One region of the Enterobacter sp. fkY84-1 genome, then DNA from elsewhere that is predicted to be linked to it. Evidence: predicted binding sites of a transcription regulator. Region 1 holds the regulator's gene; each other region holds the start of a gene.

Evidence for each region. The regulator CRP, encoded in region 1, controls carbon source genes, mostly activating them, when cyclic AMP is high. The targets are predictions, from matches to a motif close to ATGTGANNNNNNTCACAT.
Region 2: a site for CRP is predicted at 4,380-4,397, ahead of ACEPLT_RS15125 (CidA/LrgA family protein). Genes of this name have one in related genera too.
Region 3: a site for CRP is predicted at 1,986-2,003, ahead of serC (3-phosphoserine/phosphohydroxythreonine transaminase). Genes of this name have one in related genera too.

The regions. Positions count from the first base shown of each region.
Region 1 covers NZ_CP169393.1:4,314,098-4,319,745, forward strand. The annotation lists gene ACEPLT_RS20710 (hydrolase) at 1-46, shown strand, start outside; gene ACEPLT_RS20715 (YheU family protein) at 43-261, shown strand; gene ACEPLT_RS20720 (phosphoribulokinase) at 292-1,161, shown strand; gene ACEPLT_RS20725 (OsmC family protein) at 1,246-1,650, opposite strand; gene crp (cAMP-activated global transcriptional regulator CRP) at 1,962-2,594, shown strand; gene ACEPLT_RS20735 (YccS/YhfK family putative transporter) at 2,652-4,739, shown strand; gene argD (bifunctional acetylornithine/succinyldiaminopimelate transaminase) at 4,736-5,648, opposite strand, start outside.
Region 2 covers NZ_CP169393.1:3,153,245-3,158,892, forward strand. The annotation lists gene ACEPLT_RS15105 (carbohydrate porin) at 71-1,360, opposite strand; gene dusC (tRNA dihydrouridine(16) synthase DusC) at 1,720-2,652, opposite strand; gene ACEPLT_RS15115 (AraC family transcriptional regulator) at 2,694-3,491, opposite strand; gene ACEPLT_RS15120 (type 1 glutamine amidotransferase) at 3,551-4,255, shown strand; gene ACEPLT_RS15125 (CidA/LrgA family protein) at 4,446-4,841, shown strand; gene ACEPLT_RS15130 (CidB/LrgB family autolysis modulator) at 4,838-5,533, shown strand.
Region 3 covers NZ_CP169393.1:1,539,894-1,545,541, forward strand. The annotation lists gene ycaO (30S ribosomal protein S12 methylthiotransferase accessory factor YcaO) at 1-1,120, opposite strand, end outside; gene ACEPLT_RS07205 (DUF421 domain-containing protein) at 1,248-1,940, shown strand; gene serC (3-phosphoserine/phosphohydroxythreonine transaminase) at 2,103-3,191, shown strand; gene aroA (3-phosphoshikimate 1-carboxyvinyltransferase) at 3,261-4,544, shown strand; gene cmk ((d)CMP kinase) at 4,729-5,412, shown strand; gene rpsA (30S ribosomal protein S1) at 5,524-5,648, shown strand, end outside.

The sequences.
Region 1 (5,648 bases):
GCGTATTCCTGACTGGCTAACCCCTTATCTGGACGGTGCAACATGATTATTCCCTGGCAGGATCTGGCTCCCGAAACGCTCGATAATCTGATTGAAAGCTTTGTATTACGCGAAGGCACCGATTATGGTGAACAGGAACGCTCGCTTGAGCAAAAGGTCAACGATGTAAAGCGCCAGCTGAAAAGCGGCGACGTGGTGCTGGTGTGGTCAGAACTGCATGAGACGGTCAATATCATGCCCCGCAACGCGTTTCACGGCTGATCTTCCACCCTTTTCAGTCAGGGAGTTGCTATGTCTGCCAGACATCCGGTTATTGCCGTTACGGGGTCGAGTGGTGCGGGAACCACCACCACCAGCCTCGCATTTCGCAAGATTTTCGCCCAGCTGAATCTCCGTGCGGCGGAGGTCGAAGGCGACAGCTTTCACCGCTACACGCGCCCGGAGATGGACATGGCCATCCGTAAGGCGCGCGATCTGGGTAAACACATCAGCTACTTCGGTCCGGAAGCCAATGACTTCGGCCTGCTGGAACAAACCTTTATTGAGTACGGCCAGAGCGGTAAAGGGCAGTCCCGCAAGTATCTGCATACCTATGATGAAGCCGTTCCCTGGAATCAGGTGCCTGGCACCTTTACCCCCTGGCAGCCCCTGCCGGAACCTACCGACGTGCTGTTCTACGAAGGATTACACGGCGGCGTGGTCACGCCGCAGCACGACGTGGCGCGCCACGTGGATCTGCTGGTTGGCGTGGTGCCTATCGTTAACCTGGAGTGGATCCAGAAGCTGACGCGTGACATGAGCGAGCGCGGCCACTCGCGCGAAGCAGTGATGGATTCGGTGGTGCGCTCCATGGAAGACTACATCAACTTCCTGACGCCGCAGTTTTCCCGCACCCATATCAACTTCCAGCGCGTGCCGACGGTGGACACCTCCAACCCGTTCGCGGCCAAAAGTATCCCATCCCTGGATGAGAGCTTTGTGGTGATCCATTTCCGCAATCTCGAAGGCATTGACTACCCCTGGCTGCTGGCGATGCTGCAGGGCTCGTTTATTTCTCACATGAATACATTAGTCGTACCGGGCGGAAAAATGGGGCTGGCGATGGAGCTCATCATGACGCCGCTGGTGGAGCGATTGATGGAAGGGAAACAGATCGCGTGAGTTTTTTGCCCGGTGGCGCTGCGCTTACCGGGCCTACGGTCGTGCTTTTGTAGGGCGGGTCAGCGAAGCGCCACCCGCCAAACATTAAGCCTCGATCACTTCATACGAATGGGTGATTTTTACCGCTTTCTCCAGCATTAACGCCACAGAGCAGTACTTCTCCGCAGACAGGTCCACCGCACGTGAAACCGCCGCGTCTTTCAGTTCTTTACCGGTGACCACAAAGTGCAGATTGATGTGGGTGAACAGGCGTGGCGCCTCTTCGCGGCGTTCTGACGTGAGTTTGACCTCACAATCCGTCACGTCATGACGGCCTTTTTGCAGAATCGACACCACGTCAATGGCGCTGCATCCCCCTGCCGCCATCAGCACCATTTCCATTGGGCTGGGCGCTTTATCGCCGGAGTTACCATCCATCAAAATCTGATGTCCTGACGCGGACTCGCCCAGGAACGTTAAACCTTCAACCCACTTCACGCGCGCTTGCATATTCTTAAACTCCAACGTTGCATTTTTGGTGACAGATTACGCGTGCGTTACATTTCTCGCAATGGAAGGCGACCTGCATCATGCTGAAGCGAGACACCAGGAGACACGCGGCGAAAGCTATGCTAAAACACTCAGGATGCTACAGTAATACATTGACGTTACACATGTATGCAGAGGACATCAAACTTTACTGGCTGCGAAACGTTACGGTAGCCGACTTCCCAGGGTATGGGTAAGAATTCGATTGCAACCCCAGAGTCCGGATGCATCTGATGACTCTGGTGACAGCTTATAACAGAGGATAACAGCGCATGGTGCTTGGCAAACCGCAAACAGACCCGACTCTCGAATGGTTCTTGTCTCATTGCCACATTCATAAGTACCCATCAAAGAGCACGCTGATTCACCAGGGTGAAAAAGCGGAAACGTTGTATTACATCGTTAAAGGCTCGGTGGCAGTGCTGATCAAAGATGAAGAAGGGAAAGAGATGATCCTTTCTTATCTGAACCAGGGCGATTTCATCGGTGAACTGGGCCTGTTTGAAGAGGGCCAGGAACGTAGCGCCTGGGTTCGTGCAAAGACAGCATGTGAAGTGGCTGAAATTTCTTACAAGAAGTTCCGTCAGCTGATTCAGGTTAACCCTGACATTCTGATGCGTCTCTCTTCCCAGATGGCGCGCCGTCTGCAGGTCACCTCAGAGAAAGTGGGCAACCTCGCCTTCCTGGACGTGACGGGCCGCATCGCACAAACTCTGCTGAACCTGGCGAAACAGCCGGACGCCATGACCCATCCGGACGGCATGCAAATTAAAATTACCCGTCAGGAAATTGGTCAAATCGTCGGTTGCTCCCGTGAAACAGTGGGCCGTATCCTGAAAATGCTGGAAGATCAAAACCTGATCTCCGCCCACGGTAAAACCATCGTGGTTTACGGAACGCGTTAATTCCGCTTAAACGGCGTGCCATCGCAAGGTGTCACGCCGTTTTTGTCTCTACTCCTCATGTGGCGCAGGCTGATCTATCACCCGGAAGTTAACTACGCACTGCGACAAACGCTGGTGTTGTGTCTACCCGTGGCCATCGGCCTGATCCTCGGACACCTTCAGCAAGGCCTGCTCTTTTCCCTCGTGCCCGCCTGCTGCAACATTGCTGGCCTGGACACACCGCATAAGCGCTTTTTCAAACGTCTGATCGTGGGCGGCTGCCTGTTTGCTGGCTGTAGCCTTGCCGTACAGCTTTTACTGGCCCGGGATATCCCGCTGCCGCTGATCCTGACGGTGCTGGCGATGACGCTCGGCGTCACGGCGGAAATCAGCTCGCTGCACGCCCGCCTGCTTCCCGCCTCGCTGATTGCGGCCATCTTCACGCTGAGCCTCGCCGGGAATATGCCGGTGTGGGAGCCGCTACTGATCTACGCGCTGGGGACACTGTGGTACGGGCTGTTTAACTGGTTCTGGTTCTGGCTGTGGCGGGAACAGCCGCTGCGCGAATCCCTGAGCCTGCTCTATGTGCAGTTGGCGGAATACTGCGAAGCCAAATACACCCTGCTCACCCAGCATACCGATCCGGAAAAAGCCTTACCGCCGCTGCTGACGCGCCAGCAGAAGGTGGTGGATCTGATAAGCCAGTGCTATCAGCAGCTGCATATGCTCGCCGCCAACAAGAACCACGAGTACAAACGGCTGCTGCGCACCTTCCAGGTAGGCCTGGATCTGCAGGAGCATATCTCTGTTAGCCTGCACCACCCGCAGGAGGTGCAAAAGCTGGTTGAGCGCAGCCACGCCGAAGCGGTGATCCGCTGGAACGCGCAGACCGTCTCGGCACGCCTGCGCGTGCTGGCTGACGATATTCTCTACCACCGCTATCCCACGCGCTTTAACATGGAAAAACAGCTCGGCGCGCTGGAGAAAATCGCCCGTCAGCATCCGGATAACCCGGTCGGCCAGTTTGCCGCCTGGCACTTCAGCCGCATCGCCCGCGTGCTACGCACCCAGCGCCCGCTTTATTCCCGCGACCTGATGGCGGATAAACAAAAACGGCTTCCCCTGTTGCCCGCGCTCAAAAGCTATCTATCTCTCAAATCGTCCGCCCTGCGCAATGCCGCACGAATTAGCGTCATGCTCAGTATCGCCAGCCTGATGGGCATGGCGCTGCATCTGCCGAAGCCCTACTGGATCTTAATGACCGTGCTGTTCGTCACCCAGAACGGCTACGGCGCCACGCGGGTGCGTATTCTGCACCGGGCGGGCGGCACCATGGCCGGGCTGATCATTGCAGGCGTAACGCTGCACTTCCACGTGCCGGAAGGCTATACCCTGGCAGGCATGCTGGCGATCACGCTGGTGAGCTACCTGATTATCCGCAAAAATTACGGCTGGGCGATGGTGGGCTTTACGGTGACGGCGGTATACACCCTGCAGCTGCTTACGCTGAACGGCGAACAGTTTATTATCGCCAGGCTGATTGATACCCTGATCGGCTGCCTGATTGCCTTCGGCGGTATGGTCTGGCTCTGGCCGCAGTGGCAAAGCGGACTGCTCAGGCAGAACGCCCACGACGCGCTGGAGGCCGACCAGCAGGCCATTCGCCTCATCCTGAGCGACGACCCGCAGCCCTCCCCGCTGGCGTATCAGCGCATGAAGGTCAACCAGGCGCACAACGCCCTGTTCAACTCGCTCAACCAGGCGATGCAGGAGCCGGGCTTTAACTCACATTATCTGGCCGATATGAAGCTGTGGGTAACGCACAGTCAGTTTATCGTTGAGCACATTAACGCCATGACGACGCTGGCGCGCGAGCATACGATGCTGACGCCGGATCTGGCGCAGCGCTACCTGCAGTCGTGTGAAATTGCGTTGCAGCGCTGCCAGCAGCGTCTGGAGTATGACTCACCGGGCGAGTCGGGGGATTTAAATATTCTGGAAGCGCCGGAGACGTTAACCCACGGGCCAATGAGCACCCTTGAGCAACACTTGCAGCGCGTGCTGGGGCATCTGAACACCATGCACACCATTTCGTCGGTGGCATGGCGTCAGCGTCCGCATCATGGGGTTTGGTTAACGCGCCGGTTGAAACGAACCGAATATTAGCCTTTAACGATCTTTGCAACCGCCGCGGCAAAGCGGGTTAAGCCGTCTTCGATGTCTTTGTCTTCCACCACCAGCGACGGCGCAAAGCGCATCACGTCCGGCCCGGCGTTGAGCACCATCACCCCTTCGCGAGCGGCGGCGTGCAGGAAATCACGCGCGCGGCCCTTGTACTGCGGCTTCAGCTCGGCGCCAATCAGCAGCCCCATCCCGCGGATCTCGCTGAACACGTCGTACTGCTCGTCAATCTGCTTCAGGTGCTTCACAAACAGCTCGCGCTTCGCGCTAACGCCGTTTAGCACCTCTGGCGTGTTGATGATGTCGAACGCGGCCCCCGCTACGGCGCTCGCCAGCGGGTTACCGCCGTAGGTAGAGCCATGAGAACCGACGTGGAACGCGGAGGCGATCTCCTGCGTCGTCAGGACCGCACTCACCGGGAAACCGCCGCCGAGCGCTTTCGCGCTGGTCAGAATATCCGGCGTCACGCCGTAGTGCATATAGGCAAACAGGTCCCCGGTACGCCCCATCCCGCACTGCACTTCATCAAACACCAGCAGCGCCTGATGTTCGTCGCACAGCGCGCGCAGCCCTTTCAGGAATTCCGGGGTTGCCGCGGTCACGCCGCCTTCCCCCTGAATAGGCTCGACCACCACCGCGCAGGTGTGGTCGTCCATCACCGCTTTCACCGCGTGCAGATCGTTAAACGGCACATGGATGATGTCGGCTGGTTTCGGACCGAACCCGTCGGAATACTTCGGCTGGCCGCCAACGGAGACGGTAAAGAAGGAGCGCCCGTGGAAGGCATTGTGGAAGGCGATGATTTTGGTTTTGTACGGGCTGTGGCGCGTGGTCGCGTAGTAGCGCGCCAGCTTAAAGGCGGTTTCGTTGGCTTCGGTGCCGGAGTTCATAAAC
Region 2 (5,648 bases), 1.2 Mb from region 1:
CAGTTTCATTCGTAGCCTCAATGCGTCACGCGTCAGAAACGTGACGCGGATCGAACTTGCTACGGTGATATCAGAAGGTCACCACCGTTTTCAGCTCGGTGACCCAGGCATCCTGGGTGCGGCTGACCCCGCCGGGATGGTGCCAGTACTGAATGCCCGGCTGCAGTTCAAGCCATGACACCGGACGAAAGCGGTAGTAAAACTCGCCGTTCAGGGAATGGCCCGGCACCGGGTGATATGCAGGATTGTTGTAATCGCTCACGCCGCTCAGGCTGTTCAGGTAACGCTGGTTGCGGGCGTACTGGCTGCTCATATCAATCCAGGTTAAGCCAAAGCCAATCCAGTCTTCCGGTCGCGCATCAAACAGCCCGCGGTAGCGCAGCGAGGCGGCATAAACCTGATGCATGTAGTTAGTGCGCTGATCCGCAAGGCTCATGCTGAACGAGGTGCTCAACCCGCGATTCGGGTCGTCCTGATGCTGCGTAAGCTGCTGGTTCAGCCCGGCGTACATGAACCAGGTCCGGCTGTGGGTATCGAATCCGTCCGGGTCCGTCGCGCCCGCCCCGCCGGATTTGCCGCGATAGAGATCGGTTTGCGGCGCGTTGGTAAACACCACGCCCAGGTTGTACGCGCCCGGCAGGCCGTTAATCAGCGGACGCGCTTCGATTTCAACCGGCAGTAAGACCCCTTTGCTGCCCTTCGTCGACCAGCTCCAGGCATGGCTGCGGCTGGCGGCCTGCGGATTCTGCTCCATCACGCCGCCTTTTAAGGTCAGCGTCGGCGTGAGTTTATAGGCAAGCGTGGTGCCCCAGGTGTGCACGTTCCAGTTGTTCCAGGTCAGCGAGTTGGCTGACTTTCCGCCGCACTGGGACAGCAGCTGAAAATCACAGGGGATAATTTGATCGAAGGTTTGCACCTTGTTCATCATCCCGATGCGCCAGGTCAGACGCCGGTCGTCAAAGCTGCGGGCAAAGGTCAGCCAGCCCAGACGGGTAATCGACTGCCCGCCCCAGCTCTCCTGGGTCAGATCGTTGAAGTTGACGCGCGGGTCCTGCACGCGTTTGGTGGTGAGATCGTCATTGTGGTTGCGGTTGACGATGTTCCCCTCGATACGCGCGTCCGGGATACCGGTCCAGCGCTCCAGATCCTGGTTGAAGGTCAGCGCGAACTGATCAATATAGGCCACGTGGGAGTCGTGGTTATATCCGCCACCGCCGTTCCAGCCAATTTCATTCAGGTATCCGAGGTTATAGGTAAAACCGTTATCGTTAAGGATTTTACGTATGCCGAGCATTTCGCCCAGCACAGGCTCCGGCGGAGCTTCAAACCCTAATACCGTACCATTCCAGTCTTGCGCCATCGACAGCGGGGATATCGCCAATAAGGCGAACGCATAGAGTTTATTTTTATATGCCATGATAACAACCTGTGATTGAGTATTGAGTGCGTAACCGGCCGCAGGAAATTTTTCTATTTCCTGTCGCTATTTCTTTTTTTAAAAATCATTAAAAAGCGCTAAGCCAAATATCTCTCCTGCGTAAATGACAGGCAAAAAAAAACCTAAGCGCCCCACAGCGAAAATGCTGTGGAACGCTTAGGTTTTGCCTGTTAACCAGTCACAATCCTGCGTTGAAAACAGTGGCACCTTAACACCGTCGCGCCACGTTGAAAACCTGAACTGTTTTCTGTTTTAAAAAAGTGTGAGCAATTTAACGCTTATTATTTGGACTGAATCACCCGCGCAATATCAGTCGACGTCTGTAAAGTACGAATCTCCTGAAATAACTCCAGCGCTTCCTCGTACTCTTTGCGTAAATAACTCAGCCACTGCTTAATACGCGCGACGTGATACAAACCGGTGTCGCCCTGCTTTTCCAGACGGCTGTATTTTTGCAGCAGCGTGACGACATCTGCCCACGGCATACGCGGTTCGTTATATTTCACCACCCGGCTGAGGTTAGGCACATTCAGCGCGCCGCGGCCGATCATTACCGCATCGCAGCCGGTGGCCTGCAGACAGGCCTGCGCGCTCTCGTAGTCCCAGATTTCGCCGTTTGCGATCACCGGAATGGAGAGGCGTTTGCGGATCTCACCGATCGCCTGCCAGTTTATGCGATCGGCTTTGTAGCCATCTTCTTTAGTGCGGCCATGCACCACCAGCTCGGTGGCCCCGGCCAGCTGCACCGCATCGGCGATCTCGAACTGTCGGGCATCGCTGTCCCATCCCAGCCGCACCTTTACCGTCACCGGCAAATGCGCGGGCACGGCCTCGCGCATGGCTTTCGCGCCGCGGTAAATCAGCTCAGGATCTTTCAGCAACGTCGCCCCGCCGCCGCTGCCGTTCACCAGCTTCGACGGACAGCCGCAGTTGAGATCTACCCCGTAAGAGCCCAGCTCAACCGCGCGGGCGGCGTTTTCCGCCAGCCATTCAGGGTACTGCCCGAGGAGCTGAATCCGCACCAGCGTGCCGGAAGAGGTTCGGCTCTGGTTGTGCAGCTCGGGGCAAAGCCGGAAGAAGGATTTTACCGGCAACAGCATATCGACCACGCGCAAAAACTCCGTCACGCAGAGATCGTAGTCGTTCACCTCGGTCAGAAGCTCGCGCACGAGGGAGTCGAGCACGCCTTCCATTGGGGCCAGTAAAACACGCATAGCAGTACCTGTGAAAAAAGACGCGCTATAGTAGCCGCTCTCTATATCGCTGGGAAGCGCTTCTGTTCAGGCAGAAAGTCACCCGGCGTTGCCCCAACAATGGCGCGAAACGCCGCCGCAAATGCCGCCGGGCCGGAAAACCCCAGCATCCAGGCCACCTGCTTAACCGGGTATCCGTTGGCGAGGAGATCCAGCGAGGCACAAATCCTTGCGCGCTGTCGCCAGGCCCGGAAGCTAAAGCCGGTATCGTTGATAAACGCACGTGAAAATGTGCGTTCTGACATCGCGGCCCGTTCCGCCAGCCTTTCCAGAGAGAGATCCCAGAGATTGTTGGCAATGAGGTCACAGGCCACGCGATGTAAGCGCTCATCCACGGGCATCGGCAGTTCGACTGAAATCTGCTGCGTCTCGCTGAGGATGTCGAGCAGCAAAACGGCCATGCTGCGCTGGCTTGCCGGCCGGTATTCCGCGCTGAACAGCCCGGCAATCAGCTCTTTGAACAACGCTGTGGCCATAATCACGTGAACCTCGTCTTTCCGCTTAAAAGGTTCGCATTGCGAAATCAGTGCCGGGCTAAACCAGACCGCGCGAAGCTCCGTTGCGGATAACACGCTGTAGGTATGCTCCTGAAAGGGAGGGATCCACAGCGCGCGCTGCGGCGGTATGACCCAGCGTTTGCTGCCGGTTTCGACCAGCATGACTCCTTTGATGGCAAACAAAAGTTGTCCCTGCGAATGCTGGTGAGGCGGATCGATTTCGCCGCGCGTATAGCGAATTGCCCCTCTTGACCATCCGATAGCATCGTCGTGAATTGGCGTTTTATCGATAACGGTTGGCATTTCACATTCCTCCCTTCCTCTTATGATGCTGCTTGTACACGTAACCAGAGAGAGACGCAATGCACATCCATTTTATCATTCATGAACATTTCGAGGCGCCAGGCGCCTATGAAATCTGGGGGAAAAGTCGCGGCTGCAGTCTGAGCTACACCAGAGTGTATCAGGGCGATCCGTTACCTGAGGAGCTGGGGGGCACAGACATGCTTATCATCATGGGAGGCCCGCAGTCCCCCGCCACCACGCGTGAGGAATGCCCCTGGTTTGATGCACAGGCGGAAAAGGCACTCATCAGCCGCGCGATAGAGGCAGGTAAAACGGTGATAGGCGTTTGTCTGGGCTCACAGCTTATCGGCGAAGCGCTGGGCGCCGCGTTTTGCCACAGCCCGGAAAAAGAGATCGGCAAATTTCCCGTCAGGCTCACAGATGCAGGCAAGGCGAACCCGCTGTTTGAGGGCTTTGGCAGCGTGCTGAACGTCGGTCACTGGCATAACGACATGCCTGGGTTGACGCCGCAGGCTAAGGTTCTGGCTTACAGCGAGGGCTGTCCCCGCCAGATCGTGCAGTACAGCGAACGGGTTTACGGTTTCCAGTGCCATATGGAGCTAACGCCGGAGGTGGTAGAGTTGCTGATTGAGCATTCGCAGAATGACCTCCGCCGTGCGGGTGAATTCCGTTTTGTCGAAACGGCGGAAAAACTCCGCTCGCATGATTATCGCGAAATGAACCAGGTGCTGTTTTCTTTTCTCGATAAACTGACCGCCTGACGCTGATGCCTTCTCTGGCGCGTTACTTCGCCAGCGCAATCCCTTTCCTCTAAACTGTAGCCTGCACCAGTAAGGTGATACCGGACGTTCCATTCCGGAATGTCTGGTATGCTCAAAATTCATGATGTGATCCGTGGCACATTTTTAGGTTTAATTGTATGATGAATGCGTTTCAGCAAGGACTATCACCATGAGCAAATCATTGAACATTATCTGGCAATATCTGCGCGCATTCGTCCTGATTTACGCCTGCCTGTATGCCGGGATTTTCATCGCGTCGCTGCTGCCCATCACCATTCCCGGCAGCATTATCGGCATGCTGATCCTCTTCGTGTTGCTGGCGCTGCAAATCCTGCCTGCAAAGTGGGTCAATCCCGGCTGCTTCGTCCTCATTCGCTATATGGCGCTGCTTTTCGTGCCTATCGGCGTCGGGGTCATGCAGTATTTTGATTTGCTCAAAGCCCAGTTCGGCCCGATTGTTGTTTCCTGCGCGGTGAGTACGCTGGTGGTTTTCCTGGTGGTGAGCTGGAGTTCACATCTGGTGCATGGCGAACGTAACGTGATTGGGGAGAAAACAAAAAAATGATGGACAATATCTGGTGGTCCCTGCCGCTCACCCTTGCAGTCTTTTTCGCCGCACGTAAGCTTGCCGCGCGTTTCAAAATGCCCTTGCTGAACCCCCTGCTGGTGGCGATGGTGGTGATTATTCCGTTCCTGCTGCTCACCGGCATCCCTTACGAACGCTACTTTGCCGGCAGCAAAATCTTAAACGACCTGCTGCAGCCCGCCGTCGTGGCGCTGGCGTTTCCTTTATATGAGCAGCTGCACCAGATCCGCGCCCGCTGGAAATCCATCATTACCATCTGTTTTGTGGGCAGCCTGGTGGCAATGATCACCGGCACGTCGGTGGCGCTGCTGATGGGTGCTTCCCCACAGATTGCGGCGTCAATCCTGCCTAAATCGGTGACCACGCCTATCGCGATGGCGGTTGGGGGCAGCCTCGGCGGCATTCCGGCCATCAGCGCGATGTGCGTCATTTTCGTCGGTATTCTCGGCGCGGTGTTTGGCCACACCCTGCTGAACGCGATGCGTATTCATACTAAGGCGGCACGGGGGCTCTCGATGGGCACCGCCTCGCACGCGCTGGGCACTGCCCGCTGCGCGGAGCTGGATTATCAGGAAGGGGCGTTTAGCTCCCTGGCGCTGGTGATCTGCGGGATTATTACCTCCCTGCTGGCCCCGTTCATTTTCCCGCTGATTCTGGTAGTGATGGGCTAAAATTTGCGATGCGTCGCGCAAATTTCATTTTGATTTCATAAGTTGCATACATAATGAGAAGTGGATCACATATAAAGCCCTGACGGCTCCGTAAACTACCGATCCATTAACCTTT
Region 3 (5,648 bases), 1.9 Mb from region 1:
CGGCAATGTACACTTCCTGGTCTTCCGCGTTAAAGATCGCCATCAGCGTCGCGAACTCTTCTTCCGTGGTACCGGCAAAGCTCCAGTCCACGAACGGATAGTCCGCGTCCTGCTTGAACATATCCCAGGAAATTAAGCCGCTGGAATCGATGAAGTGGGTTTCGAGGTTGGTATGCTCGGCCACTTCTTCATCGTCAAACGTTGGCGGCGTAAACACGTCGAGATCTTTCAGGCTACGGCCCTGGAGCAGCTCGGTAACGGTACGCTCCAGCGCCACGCCGAAGTCCGGGTGCGCGCCGAAGGAGGCGAAGCAGGTGCCGTTGGTCGGGTTAAACAGCACGACGCAGATCACCGGATACTTGCCGCCCAGCGAGCCGTCATACGCAAAGATTGGGAAACCTTCTGCTTCCAGCTTGGCGATGGATTCCACCACGCCCGGGTAGCGCGCCAGCACCTCTGCCGGAATTTCAGGCAGGCTGATGGATTCGGCAATAATGCGGTTTTTGATATGACGCTCGAAGACTTCAGACAGCCCCTGCACGCGCGCTTCATTGCGGGTGTTACCGGCGGACATGCCGTTAGACACATACAGGTTGCCGACGATGTTCATCGGGATATAGACGGTCTGCTCGTCAGACTGACGGGTAAACGGCAGGGCACAAATACCGCGATCGTCGTTGCCAGACTGCAGATCGATCAGCATGCTGGCGGTCAGTTCGTTTTCCGGATCGTAGAAGGCACGCAGGCGCGCGTCGAGAATTCCTTCCGGCAGTTCATCGTCTTCGGTCAGCGGGAACCATTTTTCGTTCGGATAGTGAACGAACGGGCCGTTGGCAATGGTTTCGCCCAGCCAGAAGTCAGCGAAGAAATAGTTGGTGGACAGACGCTCAAAATACTCACCCAGCGCGGAGGCCAGTGCCGCTTTTTTTGTCGCGCCTTTACCGTTGGTAAAGCACAGGGCACAGTCTTTATCGCGAATATGCACAGACCAGACATGAGGCACCGGATTGAGCCAGGAGGCTTCTTCGATGTTAAAACCCAGGTCGGTCAGTTTCTGCTGGAAGCGAGCGATGGAATCTTCCAGAGCGGCGTCTTTGCCGGGGATAAACGTTTGAGTCATGGCGTTCACTTTTATCGTACGTAAAGCGCGCAATGATACGGGTTTTGTGTGACGGGTGCTATCTCCGGCGAAAATAAAAGACTGGGCTATGCTTATTGTCAGTAACTCACTGTTAAGGCATAGAAAAATGAAAGCATTCGATCTCCAGCGGATGGCGTTTGATAAAGTCCCTCCTGAATTTTTAGGCGAAGTGGCGCTGCGTAGTCTGTATACCTTCGTTCTGGTCTTCCTGTTTCTTAAAATCACCGGTCGTCGCGGCGTGCGGCAGATGTCGCTTTTTGAAGTGTTGATCATCCTGACGCTGGGTTCCGCGGCGGGGGATGTCGCCTTCTATGATGATGTGCCGATGGTGCCGGTCTTCATTGTTTTTGTCACCCTGGCGCTGCTTTACCGCCTTGTCATGTGGCTGATGTCGAAAAGTGAAAAGCTGGAAGATCTGCTTGAAGGGAAGCCGGTCGTTATCGTCGAGGACGGTCAGCTGGCCTGGGAAAACGTTCAGAGCGCCAATATGACCGAGTTTGAGTTCTTTATGGAGCTACGCCTCAACAGCGTGGAACAGCTCGGGCAGGTGCGTCTGGCGATCATGGAAACTAACGGGCAAATTAGCGTCTATTACTATTCTGACGATGAGGTGAGGCCGGGACTGTGCATCCTGCCGGATATGCTGATCGAGCGTTTCAGAACCGTACCTGAGTCAGGCGAGTATGCCTGCGTGAGATGTAGCCATGTCGTCGCGATGCAGCCGGGGGATCGTCAATTATGCCCCCGCTGTGCAAATCCGGAATGGACGAAGGTTAGCCGGGCTAAACGCATCACCTGACAGCCATTTTGTCGGTTTTGTCCTGGCGAGGCGGCAGATTGTTTTGTGTGACGCGGGGCACATTTCACGGGTCATAAGTTTTAGACATTGCGGCGCGTGTCACTGAATGATAAAACCGATATCCACAGTTATAACTTATGGCTTTTAGCGTGGTGAGGGGAAATGGCTCAAGTCTTTAATTTCAGTTCAGGTCCGGCAATGTTACCGGCAGACGTGCTTAAACAGGCTCAACAGGAACTTTGTGACTGGAACGGTCTGGGAACGTCGGTGATGGAAATCAGCCACCGGGGTAAAGAGTTTATTCAGGTGGCGGAAGAGGCAGAAAAGGATTTTCGCGATCTGCTGAATATTCCCTCGAACTACAAAGTATTGTTCTGTCACGGCGGCGGGCGCGGTCAGTTTGCAGGCGTACCGCTGAATATCCTCGGTGACAAAACGACGGCTGACTACGTTGACGCGGGTTACTGGGCGGCAAGCGCCGTTAAAGAAGCGCATAAATACTGCACGCCGAATGTTATCGATGCCAAAGTGACCGTTGACGGCCTGCGCGCCGTGAAGCCTATGAGCGAGTGGCAGCTTTCTGATAACGCCGCCTATCTTCACTACTGCCCGAACGAAACCATTGACGGGATTGCCATCGACGAGACGCCGAACTTCGGTAAAGACGTCGTGGTTGCCGCTGACTTCTCCTCCACCATTCTTTCTGCACCAATTGACGTCAGCCGTTATGGCGTGATCTACGCGGGCGCGCAGAAAAATATCGGCCCTGCAGGCCTGACGATTGTTATCGTGCGTGAAGACCTGCTGGGTAAAGCGCATACATCGTGCCCGTCCATTCTTGATTACACCGTGCTGAACGACAACGATTCTATGTTCAACACCCCACCGACGTTTGCCTGGTACCTCTCCGGCCTGGTCTTCAAATGGCTGAAGCAAAACGGCGGCGTGGCGCAGATGGACAAAGTGAATCAACAGAAAGCCGAACTGCTGTATGGCGTCATCGACAAGAGCGATTTCTACCGCAACGACGTGGCGAAAGCTAACCGTTCCCGCATGAACGTGCCGTTCCAGCTGGCGGACAGCAACCTGGATAAAGTGTTCCTGGAAGAGTCCTTCGCGGCCGGCCTGCACGCGCTGAAAGGTCACCGTGTCGTGGGCGGCATGCGTGCCTCCATCTATAACGCGATGCCGCTGGAAGGCGTTAAAGCGCTGACCGATTTCATGATCGACTTCGAACGTCGCCACGGTTAATCGCGCTGTTTTCACCCCCGTAGCCCTGCTGCGGGGTTTTTATTATGTTGAGTTGAGAGTTAAGTTTTCATGGAATCCCTGACGTTACAACCTATCGCGCGGGTAGATGGCACCATTAATCTGCCTGGTTCAAAAAGTGTCTCGAACCGCGCTCTGCTGCTGGCAGCACTGGCAAACGGCACCACCGTCCTTACAAACCTGCTGGACAGCGATGACGTGCGCCATATGCTCAATGCGCTGAAAGCGTTGGGCGTTCATTACACTCTCTCCGACGATCGTACCCGCTGCGAAGTGACCGGCAACGGCGGCGCGCTGCAGACGGGGGAAGAGCTTGAGCTGTTTCTGGGCAACGCGGGTACCGCGATGCGTCCGCTGGCGGCGGCCCTGTGTCTGGGGCGCAACAACATTGTGCTGACCGGCGAGCCGCGCATGAAAGAGCGTCCGATTGGCCATCTGGTGGATGCCCTGCGTCAGGGCGGTGCGCAGATCGAGTATCTGGAGCAGGAAAATTATCCGCCACTGCGTCTGCGCGGGGGCTTTACCGGCGGTCACGTCGAGGTTGACGGCAGCGTCTCCAGCCAGTTCCTGACCGCACTGCTGATGACCGCGCCGCTGGCGCCGCAGGATACGGTTATCACGATTAAAGGTGAGCTGGTCTCCAAACCGTATATTGATATCACGCTGCACCTGATGAAAACCTTCGGCGTTGAGGTGGAAAACCAGTCTTATCAGCGTTTTGTCGTGCGTGGGGCGCAGCAGTACCAGTCTCCGGGCAGCTATCTTGTTGAAGGCGACGCCTCGTCGGCATCTTACTTCCTGGCTGCAGGCGCGATCAAAGGCGGTACCGTGAAGGTGACCGGTATTGGTCGCAACAGCGTGCAGGGTGACATTCGTTTTGCGGACGTGCTGGAAAAAATGGGCGCGGTTGTGACCTGGGGTGATGACTTCATTTCCTGTACTCACGGCGAGCTGAAGGCCATCGACATGGACATGAACCATATTCCGGATGCGGCGATGACCATTGCCACGGCGGCGCTGTTTGCAAAAGGCACCACCACGCTGCGTAACATCTACAACTGGCGCGTAAAAGAGACTGACCGTCTGTTTGCGATGGCGACCGAACTGCGTAAGGTCGGTGCTGAGGTGGAAGAGGGCGAAGACTACATTCGCGTCACGCCTCCTGCAAAACTGCAGGTTGCCGAGATCGGCACCTACAACGATCACCGTATGGCGATGTGCTTCTCGCTGGTGGCACTGTCCGACACGCCTGTGACCATTCTCGATCCGAAATGTACGGCGAAAACGTTCCCGGACTACTTTGAACAGCTGGCACGCATTAGCACGCTGGCCTGATGACGCTTGCCGCATCACCTGATGCGGCATTTCCTTACGCTTCCTGACGAACACTTCCGTTCATTTCTTCTACACTCTGCTTCAATCAATCCGTAATTTGCACGCAAAGGTAACAGTTGCGCACGTTGACGCGTATAATGCGCGGCGTTCATGTAAACGGTATGCCTTATTTAAGGAGAAAAAGATGACGGCAATTGCCCCGGTAATCACCATTGACGGGCCGAGTGGCGCAGGGAAAGGGACTCTGTGCAAAGCGATGGCGGAAGCATTGCAATGGCATCTTTTAGATTCGGGAGCAATCTATCGCGTGCTGGCCCTGGCTGCGCTGCATCATCATGTGGACGTGGCGTCAGAAGAAGCGCTAGTTCCGCTGGCTGCGCATCTTGATGTGCGTTTCGTGTCGACCAATGGCAACCTGGAAGTCATCCTTGAAGGGGAAGACGTGAGCGGGGAAATCCGTACTCAGGAAGTGGCGAATGCGGCCTCTCAGGTAGCGGCCTTCCCGCGCGTTCGTGAGGCGCTGTTACGCCGTCAGCGCGCGTTCCGTGAGGCCCCGGGTTTGATCGCGGACGGACGCGATATGGGAACCGTGGTATTCCCTGATGCACCTGTGAAAATTTTCCTTGACGCCTCTTCGGAAGAACGCGCTCAACGCCGCATGCTTCAGTTGCAGGAAAAGGGGTTTAGTGTTAACTTTGATCGCCTTTTATCCGAGATAAAAGAGCGCGATGACCGCGATCGTAACCGCGCCGTCGCCCCACTTGTTCCAGCAGAAGATGCATTAGTTCTGGATTCAACCAGTTTAACTATTGAGCAAGTGATTGAAAAAGCGCTACAATATGCGCGCCAAAAACTGGCACTCGCGTAATCGCGACCGATTTAGCAGTACCCCCGCTGCAATGGATTGACGGCGGGTATGTGAAACAACCCCATCCGGCACGGAGCCAGGTGGACGTTAATATTAACCTGAAGATTAAACATGACTGAATCTTTTGCTCAACTGTTTGAAGAATCCTTAAAAGAAATCGAAACCCGCCCGGGTTCCATCGTTCGCGGTGTTGTTGTTGCTATCGACAAAGACGTAGTACTGGTTGACGCCGGTCT